DNA from 4 places in the Rossellomorea vietnamensis genome. Region 2 is predicted to be linked to each of the others. Evidence: riboswitches for the same ligand, from Rfam matches in the RefSeq annotation. Region 2 holds a riboswitch; each other region holds the start of a gene.
The links. A riboswitch is a leader RNA that binds a small molecule or an ion and turns the genes downstream of it on or off. The one in region 2 is predicted to bind S-adenosylmethionine.
Positions count from the first base shown of each region.

Region 1: linked by a shared signal. The riboswitch ahead of N5C46_RS20310 (methionine ABC transporter ATP-binding protein) and the one ahead of N5C46_RS18135 (homoserine dehydrogenase) in region 2 are both predicted to bind S-adenosylmethionine.
Region 3: linked by a shared signal. The riboswitch ahead of N5C46_RS03460 (Fur-regulated basic protein FbpA) and the one ahead of N5C46_RS18135 (homoserine dehydrogenase) in region 2 are both predicted to bind S-adenosylmethionine.
Region 4: linked by a shared signal. The riboswitch ahead of N5C46_RS15535 (sugar ABC transporter substrate-binding protein) and the one ahead of N5C46_RS18135 (homoserine dehydrogenase) in region 2 are both predicted to bind S-adenosylmethionine.

Region 1 is NZ_CP104558.1:3,969,128-3,971,331, reverse strand. Features, by position in the region: gene N5C46_RS20315 (methionine ABC transporter permease) at 1-149, opposite strand, end outside; gene N5C46_RS20310 (methionine ABC transporter ATP-binding protein) at 202-1,227, opposite strand; SAM riboswitch class I at 1,348-1,453, opposite strand; gene N5C46_RS20305 (glycerol-3-phosphate responsive antiterminator) at 2,054-2,204, shown strand, end outside.
Region 2 is NZ_CP104558.1:3,559,673-3,561,876, reverse strand. Features, by position in the region: gene N5C46_RS18135 (homoserine dehydrogenase) at 1-764, opposite strand, end outside; SAM riboswitch class I at 892-1,002, opposite strand; gene N5C46_RS18130 (DUF2254 domain-containing protein) at 1,255-2,204, shown strand, end outside.
Region 3 is NZ_CP104558.1:638,025-640,228, forward strand. Features, by position in the region: gene N5C46_RS03455 (protoporphyrinogen oxidase) at 1-750, opposite strand, end outside; SAM riboswitch class I at 955-1,062, shown strand; gene N5C46_RS03460 (Fur-regulated basic protein FbpA) at 1,168-1,383, shown strand; gene spoIIP (stage II sporulation protein P) at 1,458-2,204, opposite strand, start outside.
Region 4 is NZ_CP104558.1:3,000,879-3,003,082, reverse strand. Features, by position in the region: gene N5C46_RS15535 (sugar ABC transporter substrate-binding protein) at 1-983, opposite strand, end outside; SAM riboswitch class I at 1,080-1,188, opposite strand; gene N5C46_RS15530 (CTP synthase) at 1,356-2,204, opposite strand, start outside.

The DNA.
Region 1 (2,204 bases), 410 kb from region 2:
AACGGGATCGACCGAAACACGTTGATAATGCTGCTGAGTACTGAAAAGACGGCTTTATGTTCAAGTAAGTGCCCCTTCCTCGTCACCACAACGATGATGCCGAGGGGAAGCCCGATCAACGTGGCGAATAAAAGGGAGAATGACACCATCGCCACGGTATCCCATGTCGCTTCAATAATTCTTGGCCAGAATAATTCCCAGTTAACTTGCACGCTTCTCCACCTCGCTTACGAATAATCTGTTTCTCCAATATTCCAGGATTTCTTCCGTTTCGTTCTTGCTGCCGATGATCTGTACGATGAGATTCCCGAACGGCTTGCCCTGTAGTTCCGTGATCTGTCCGAATAATACATTGATATGGGCATTGAATGTCTTTGCCGTTTCGGAAAGGATCGGCGTTCCCGTCGAATCCCCCTTGAAAATAAGGCGGCAGATACGCCCTTCCTTGCTGTCATTTAATTTATCAAGAACCGATGCCGGCAGCTGATCATTCATGACACTCTTCACAAAGTTTCTCGTCGTCGAGGTCTGGGGGTTGGAGAAGATATCGAAGACGCTTCCCTCTTCCACGATTTCTCCATTTTCCATCACCGCGACCTTGTCACAGATTTCCCGGATGACCCCCATTTCGTGGGTGATCATCACGATCGTAATGCCATACTCCGCGTTGATTCTCTTTAATAAATTGAGAATCGATTCCGTCGTCTGAGGATCCAGTGCCGATGTGGCTTCATCACAGAGCAGAATCGAAGGCGACGTCGCCAGTGCCCTTGCTATCCCTACCCTTTGCTTCTGCCCTCCTGACAGTTCATCGGGATAATGCTTCGCTTTATCTTCAAGTCCGACAAACGCGAGCAATTCCTTTACTCTCTCGTTGATTTTATCTTTCGGCCATTTTGCCAGTTTCAGAGGGTAGGCGATATTCCCTGCTACCGTCCGGGATTGAAACAAATTGAAATGCTGAAAGATCATCCCGATGCGGTGCCGCTCTTTCCTCAGATCGATGGCCGACTGATCCTTCAGGCTGCGACCCTCTATGAAAATATCACCCGAAGATGGTTTCTCTAAAAAATTGAGACAGCGGACAAGCGTGCTTTTCCCCGCTCCACTGAATCCGATCACCCCATAAATCTCTCCCTTCTCCACTTCAAAGGAAACATCCCTCAAAGCAGTGAATGGGCCATCCTTCGTCTCGAATACTTTCGTAACATTCTGAACTCTGATCATACAGAACTTGCTCCTTTCGTTATGTATTCTTCTCGGTGCCTGGGTTATAAGGACATGGGTGAAAATAAAAAGTGCCCCTCTTCATAAGAAGAGAGGCACAAATATGTATATGTCCCGCTCTTCTCATCTTTCAAGTCATATGACTTGATGGAATTGGCACGGTATTCATTAAGAACCCGTTGCCGAGGTATCGCAGGGCCAGTCCCTCCACCTCTCTGGATAAGAAGATAACGCTTTATTAAGTTAAAGTTATGATGCGTTTCTGCATTAGGGTAATGGTAAAGGATTTTAGCTGGGTTGTCAATCCTGTTTTTCAATATATTTCATTATGGAGGGCAAACCGGAGACGGTTCTTACTCTATTTTTTGGCTTTAAGAGAAATTGAGATTACTTGAAAGGAGAAGGTAGAAACGGAATCGGACCCACTTTACGATCAAGGATATAAGCGGAGGTTTTCCGGTTACATTCAGTTTGGAACTAGATTTGAGGGAAAATAAGCGGAGGTTTTCCGCTTACACACAGAAAAATCACCTCATATTGTATTTCTTGAGTCAATAGGCGGAATTTTTCCGTCTATTTCAGCTTTTTTTTAAAGTAATGACGAATTAAGCGGAATTTTTCCGTCTATTGATTAGCTCTGGTGCTTACCCGGATCTCACTAACGATAATTGTGCTAGTTATCTTAACAGGCTGTCTACTATATTCACTCATAAAGGAGCGACCAAATATTATCTATATCGTACTTTTCCAGGTCATCGCCTACCCCATAAACAACTGTGCTATACTAAAAGAAAAAATATTCAGACTTTTCAAAGGGGCCAATTACATGAAACCAAACATTATCGACATAGTCCAATCCCAGGTCATCGCTTCCATCAAGGATGAAAAGGACCTCGACAAAGCCATACAGTCAAACGCCAACATCGTGTTCATCCTTACAGGCAATTTAATTACGATGAACGGATATCTGAAAAAGC
Region 2 (2,204 bases):
CCGTCACGTTCCAGTGATCCAACATGCTTGAAGCGCAAACGGAAGGACTCGGCTGCCTGCAGCCATTCAGCCGTCAAGTGGGTGATCCCTTTCTGCCTGATATCCTTCCAGTCCGGCTGCCTGCCAAAGGCGGTCTGACTTAAGATCAGAAGCTTATAAAAGGCATCATATCCTTCTATGTCGTTCGTCGGATCCGCTTCGGCATATCCCTTCTCTTGCGCCTGCTTGAGGGCAGTTTCAAAGGAAAGCCCCTTTTTCCTCATCTGGGATAAAATGAAGTTGGACGTTCCATTCAATATTCCTTGAATGCTTTTGATTTCGTTTACCTTCAGGAGCTGACGGATGGTGCCGATGACCGGTATCCCTCCCGCCGTGGTCGCTTCGAAACCAAGGGACACCCCATTATGTGAAGCTTTCTTCAGAAGCTCTGGGCCGTATTTTGCGAACATGGCTTTATTGGCCGTTATGACGTGAATCCCCTTCTCGATGGCTTGTGTCACATACGTATAAGTCGGTTCTTCTCCTACGATCGCTTCAAAGATTACATGAAGGTCAGGTATATCGAGAATGTCTTTAAAATCGGTCGTAATCCTGATGGATGGATCGATTTCCCTTTGCTTAGAGGGATCCTTGATGAGGATTGCTCTTATTTTCACCTCTTTACCGAGTACTTCTTTTAATCTCTCCTGATGAGTATCAATGGCTTCACAGACCCCTTGACCAACGGTTCCAAAGCCCAGAAGCGCCACATTTATCGCTGACATCATTCAGCCTCCTTTTTTCCGTTTTGACCTGCACGTACGATTCCTGTCTGAAGGTGTGGTGGAAAGAAAGAGGGTATGCAGAAAAGCCCTCTTCTTGTAAGAAGAGGGCTAATTGATCATGCTCCTCCCCTTATCTTCCAGATCCACATGGAATCTGTAGGAATTGGCACCTTTACAGATTGATCCTGCAGGTTGCCGGGCTTCATCGGGCCTATCCCTCCGCCGCTCTTGATAAGAGATATAGATAACGTTATGTTTTCACTTGATATTTGAGTATGAATTGGATTATATAGGGGATTCACCCCTTCGTCAATAGAGTTTTTGTTATTTTTTAAAAATTCTTTCTAATAAATGAGGATGGTTTATTTCCGATCGGTTTAGTCCAGATTATTCACTTTTCTACTAATCTTTTTGAATAAAGGAAGTTTTAACCGTGTTTGAGAGGGAAAACTAACCCATATCCATTTACTAGAAAGGAACCGTTTCGATCATGTTGAAAAAAATGCTTCCATTATCCATCAGAAAATATTTTCTCATGTCAAAGCGGCAGCGCAGGCATGAAATCAGGCTCACCATTTGGTATATGCCTTTTATTTACATATGCCTGTCCTTGCTCATGGTTGCCGTTACCCTTTATTTAGATCTCTCTCTGGAAGTGTCACAGTACACGTCTGATTTGTTAAGTATGGATGCATCCGTCACCCGTATCCTGGTGAGCACGCTCATAGGAGGCATTCTGACACTCAGCGCTTTTACACTTAACTCCTTGCTCGTCGTGCTGACGATGTTCAGCGGCCAGTTTTCACCAAGGATGCTGTTGGATTTCATTTCGGATAAACAAACACAGCACGCCCTCGGCATTTTCAACGGAAGTTTCGTGTACGTACTCCTCCTTTTCCTTTTTATCGGAAGTTCAAAGAAGGAAATGTTTGTTGCTGCCCCGCTCATGACGATCGGACTGGCGTTCCTCTCAGCCCTAACGTTCATCTTTTTCATTAACCATGCGTCGACGTGGATGCAGGTCCATAATATTACGTACAATATGAAGCAGGTTTCCGAAGTGATGATCAACCAGACTCTGAAGAAAGACTTAGAAACTCACCGTACCGCGGATAGTGGGGACATCATGGAGAAAGAGAAAAGGAATATCGTTCACGTGACGTCCAGAGGGTCGGGATATATACAATTGGTCGATTTTCAGGGGATGATCCAACGTGCACAAGAAGAGAACATTGTCCTCAAGCTTCATTACAAAGTGGGAGATTTCGTTCTCGCCGGGAATGAACTGATGAGCCTGTGGGGGCCGGAAACTGACCATATCTCCACTGGTTCATTCCTTTCATTCATTGAGATGGGGCATAAAGAGACCGAAATCCAGGATCTGCAGATGGGGATCCACAAACTTGCGGAAGTGGCGATAAAATCACTGGGAAATGACGA
Region 3 (2,204 bases), 1.6 Mb from region 2:
GAGATTTTTTGTCTCAGTTCCTTTTAGGATCGTGGCATCAGCGCACTTTTCTTCCAGACGGTCGATAATGGTGGATAGTCCATGTCTAAAGGAAATAAACTTTTTATTGGAAGACCCTTTGAATCTCTGCTTGTTCGCAGATAATCCTTTGATAATGCTTCCATATTCATTTTTATAATCAAGAAGATATGGAAGAGTCGAAGCCATGGTCAGTTTATACAAGTTACCCGAATAAACTCCTGATAATACAGGTGCAATTTGATTTTCCACAAGTTCCTTTCCGAGAAATGCTTCCAGAAATTCTCCGATGGAACTTTCCTTCGTGAATACAGTATTTTCCGTCTCCAGGTCAGAAAGAGCCGCTTTCTTTCCGGCTTCAGAAATCAGTGTGCTTTCATTAAGTGCTTCTACGCTCATGGGAATACCGAAGATCGTGTCAGGAGGTATTCTATGCAGTTCGCCATTTGTGTATATGTAAGATGTTCCTGTTTCGTTATAGACGAGTTCGTTTTGAAGTTGAAGTTCATCAACCAATGGAAGTACTCCCTCATTACGGGCTACAATGGAATCTGCGCCAGCTTCCATAATAAAGTCACCTTCCGTTACCGTCCTGATCTTACCACCGAGCTGTTGATCCCGTTCAATTAACACGGACTCAATATCCAGGTTTTGTTCCCTGGACATTTTTTGCAGGTAATAGAGAGCTGTTAAGCCTGTAATGCCCCCACCTACGATAACCACTTTCTTCATACCATCCACTCCATTAATTACGTGTATGTATACAGATTATCATGTTTTAAACGGATTAGAAAAAGAAACTGTGTCGGAAAAAGGAATATGGCATGTAATTAGGATATGGCATCATTCATTGACCCTAGCTTCATGTCTAATTCAAAGTTGACAACTAGGAATAGTTTGATATAACATATAATAGAATTCTGATAACCACATAGCCACTTATCCAGAGAGGTAGAGGGACTGGCCCGATGATACCTCAGCAACAGATTCTATTTTCTAGAAAACTGTGCTAATTCCACAAGCGTTAAGCTTGAAAGATAAGTTGAAGTTTTCCATTCAAGCCTTCTTCTTATCTTACTAGGAAGTAGGCTTAATTACATTAAAAAGTCTCTTCCTCTGTTTATTTACATTATAAGAGGAGTGATCATAATGGGAGAAAATCTCCAAGAAGCAATCAATAAAAAAAGAAATGAGTTAATTAACAAATTGATTGTCCATAACATTTTCAAAAAAGGTAATAAACAATTATTTGAGCTGACACTTAGAGAACTTGAGGATGAATATCACTTTATTCAGAAGGATTGCCATCCTCATAGTGATGTCGGCTCTATTCACTGGAAGAATTGCACGAATCTAACCAGTTAGAAGCCTGGTTTATCTTCTCGGAAATCGCCAAACAAAAAAATGACGCGGGCCTATGGCTCACGTCATTTCTATAGTTATTGAGCATTTACCTCAACAGCATCCTTCTTATAATAAGCTGCAAAGATTTCCGCAAATGCTTCGGTGGAATTATATAATTCCACTAAGTTATTTTCGACCCCACCAAACTCAAGGAGCATAGCCCGTTCTGTTAAATCCTGATTATAAACCCCGTTTCCTTCTGCTTTTGTTTTAACGAAAACCCCCCTGCTGATACCAGGGTACTTCTCCTCTAATTTAGCATTCAATTCTTTCGCGATTTTCAGGTTCTTTTCAAAGTTCTTATTTTCTTTTCCTACAATGAAGAATAGTCGGGCGTAGTTCTTACCATTGATCGTTTTGGTCGTAATGTTTCGAGGCTGGGAATCCCGGTGAATATCTATTAAATAGGTTAGATTGTCATCTTGCGCGAGGGCTTCCTGAACCAGTCCCCTGGTTAACTTGTAGGATTCAAAATATGTCCATGATTTATTTTTTAACGCTTGGTTTACATCTGTCTTATCCTGGACCGCCCCGATTCCTCTTGATTCGAGTTCCTGTTTCAATTTGGAACCAACCGCAATGACATTGACTTTTTCATTGGTACTGGCCGGATCTTTTGAATCATTGTTTTTGATCAGTGGGCTAAAGGCTTCCCAGCTGTGGGAGTGATAAATGAACACGGACTTTTCTTCGATTTCCTGCACACCGTCACCTGAATTGTGATTGGCTTGATCGACTTGGTTCTGATCGATTTCCTGATCCTTCAGCTGGTCCTCCGTTGG
Region 4 (2,204 bases), 560 kb from region 2:
GTTGTAATCGATTCTTTCGGTAAAGCAGTTTTTTCAATGAACACGGGATCCAATTTCACCTTTTCAGGCGTTTTTTTTCCGTTCAGCTTTTGATAAAGGAAGCGGACCTGGACCCTGCCGATATCTTTCGGATCTACAGCTGCCGATGCCACCCATGGGCTGCCGTCTTTTTGAATGATCTGAAGATCCTCGTCACTCATGTCGATTCCGTATACTTTGATTTCATCTCTCCCCGCCGCTTCGATTGCCCGGACGGCACCTTTCGCAAATTCATCCCACGCTGCCCAGACAGCATCGATGTCCCCTTTGTTTGGATATTGTTTCAAGATGGCCTCCATCTGAGCCTGTGTATCCAGCGCTGTATTCTGACTCGCCGCTCCAAATGCCGCGACCTCTTTGATATCTGGATTTTCCTTTAAAAATTCTTCGTATGCCGCCTGACGTCTTTCCATGGGCGCAAAGCCTGCGACCCAAATCTTTACGATTTCACCCTTGCCGCCAAGCTCAGCTGAAAGCTTCGTCAAGGTTTGTTCAGCCATTTGTTTGTCCCCCTGCTCGAGGACCGTCACTCCTTTTGATGCCACATCCGCATCGAATACAACAACCGGAATATTTTGTTCTTTCGCCTTTTCCACCCCTGATTGCAGTGCTTCTTTCGTTCCATGGTCGATCAGAATGCCATCAAATTTCTGGTTGATCGCCGCGTCCAGGTTAGAGGACATTTTGGCCAGGTCCCCTTCCGAAGTGAACACTTGAACCTTCCCCCCGAACTTTTCCACCTGTTCCTTGACCCCTTCTATGTATTGAGCGGAAAATGTCCCGAGATTGATTTGCATAATAAGGGCGATTTTTTTATTGGCTAACGGATGATCGGAAGTCGCTTCCCCACCGTCTGCTTCCGCCTCCTGTGATACCTTTGGCTGACAAGCCGCCAAACTGAAAAGTAGTGCGATTAATACGAGTAATGATGCCGTTTTTTTCATCTTTCTTTTCTCCTCCCGAGGGTGTTCCCCTCTATTTTTTTCAATAAAAAAACCTCTTTTCCCAAGAGAAAAGAGGTTTATGTATAAATAAACGTGCTCTTATCACTCAGGAAATGCTTCCTGCAGGTCTTAGCACCTTTCCGTCGTAAAACGGTAGGTTGCCGGGCGTCATCGGGCCAGTCCCTCTGCCAACTCTTTATAAGAGAATATGAAATTGGTTGTGTTCGCTTTTGCTATAATCGCTATATTAACGATATGTGGAAATATTGTCAATATTCTTTTTTAAAAAAATTCTGTGGCGGGTCTCCGGAAATGATCACCCAACAATATAAAAAAGCCCTCCCAAACCGGGAGGGCTCTATCATTCAAATCTTATTTCTCACCATACGCAAGGGACGCTTCCACAAAGTCTCTGAATAGAGGCTGCGGGCGTGTCGGGCGTGATGTGAATTCCGGGTGGAATTGAGATGCGACGAACCATGGGTGGTCGCTCAGCTCGATGATTTCCACAAGACGGCCATCCGGGCTTGTGCCTGAGAAGATGAAGCCGGCTTTTTCCATTTGCTCTCGGTAGTGATTGTTGAATTCGAAACGGTGACGGTGACGTTCGTATACGACTTCCCCGTCGTAGGCTGCATAGGCTTTTGAACCTTTTGTCAGCTTACATGGGTATAGTCCGAGACGAAGGGTCCCGCCAAGGTCTTCGATATCCTTTTGTTCCGGTAAAAGGTCGATGACCGGATATGGCGTTTCAGGATTCAGCTCAGCCGAGTGTGCTCCTTCAAGTCCAAGGACATTACGCGCATATTCAACAGATGCCAGCTGCATACCAAGGCAGATTCCAAGGAAAGGAATCTTGTTTTCACGGGCATATTGCGTCGCAGCGATCTTTCCTTCGACACCGCGGTCACCGAAGCCGCCTGGTACAAGGATTCCATCCACGTCAGCAAGCTTCTCTGCCACATTTTCGTTGTCGACAAGCTCAGAGTTCAACCATCTCACTTCAATGTCGCTGTCGAAATGATATCCTGCATGACGAAGGGCTTCGACTACAGAAATATAAGCATCCTGTAATTCAACATACTTCCCGACAAGGGCGATCCTTGTTTTGCGGGAAAGGTTTTTCACCCGGTCAACCAGCTCATTCCACTCGGTCATGTCTGCTTCATGGCAGTTCAACTTCAAGTGCTGACACGTGATTTCATCGAGCTTCTGATCCTG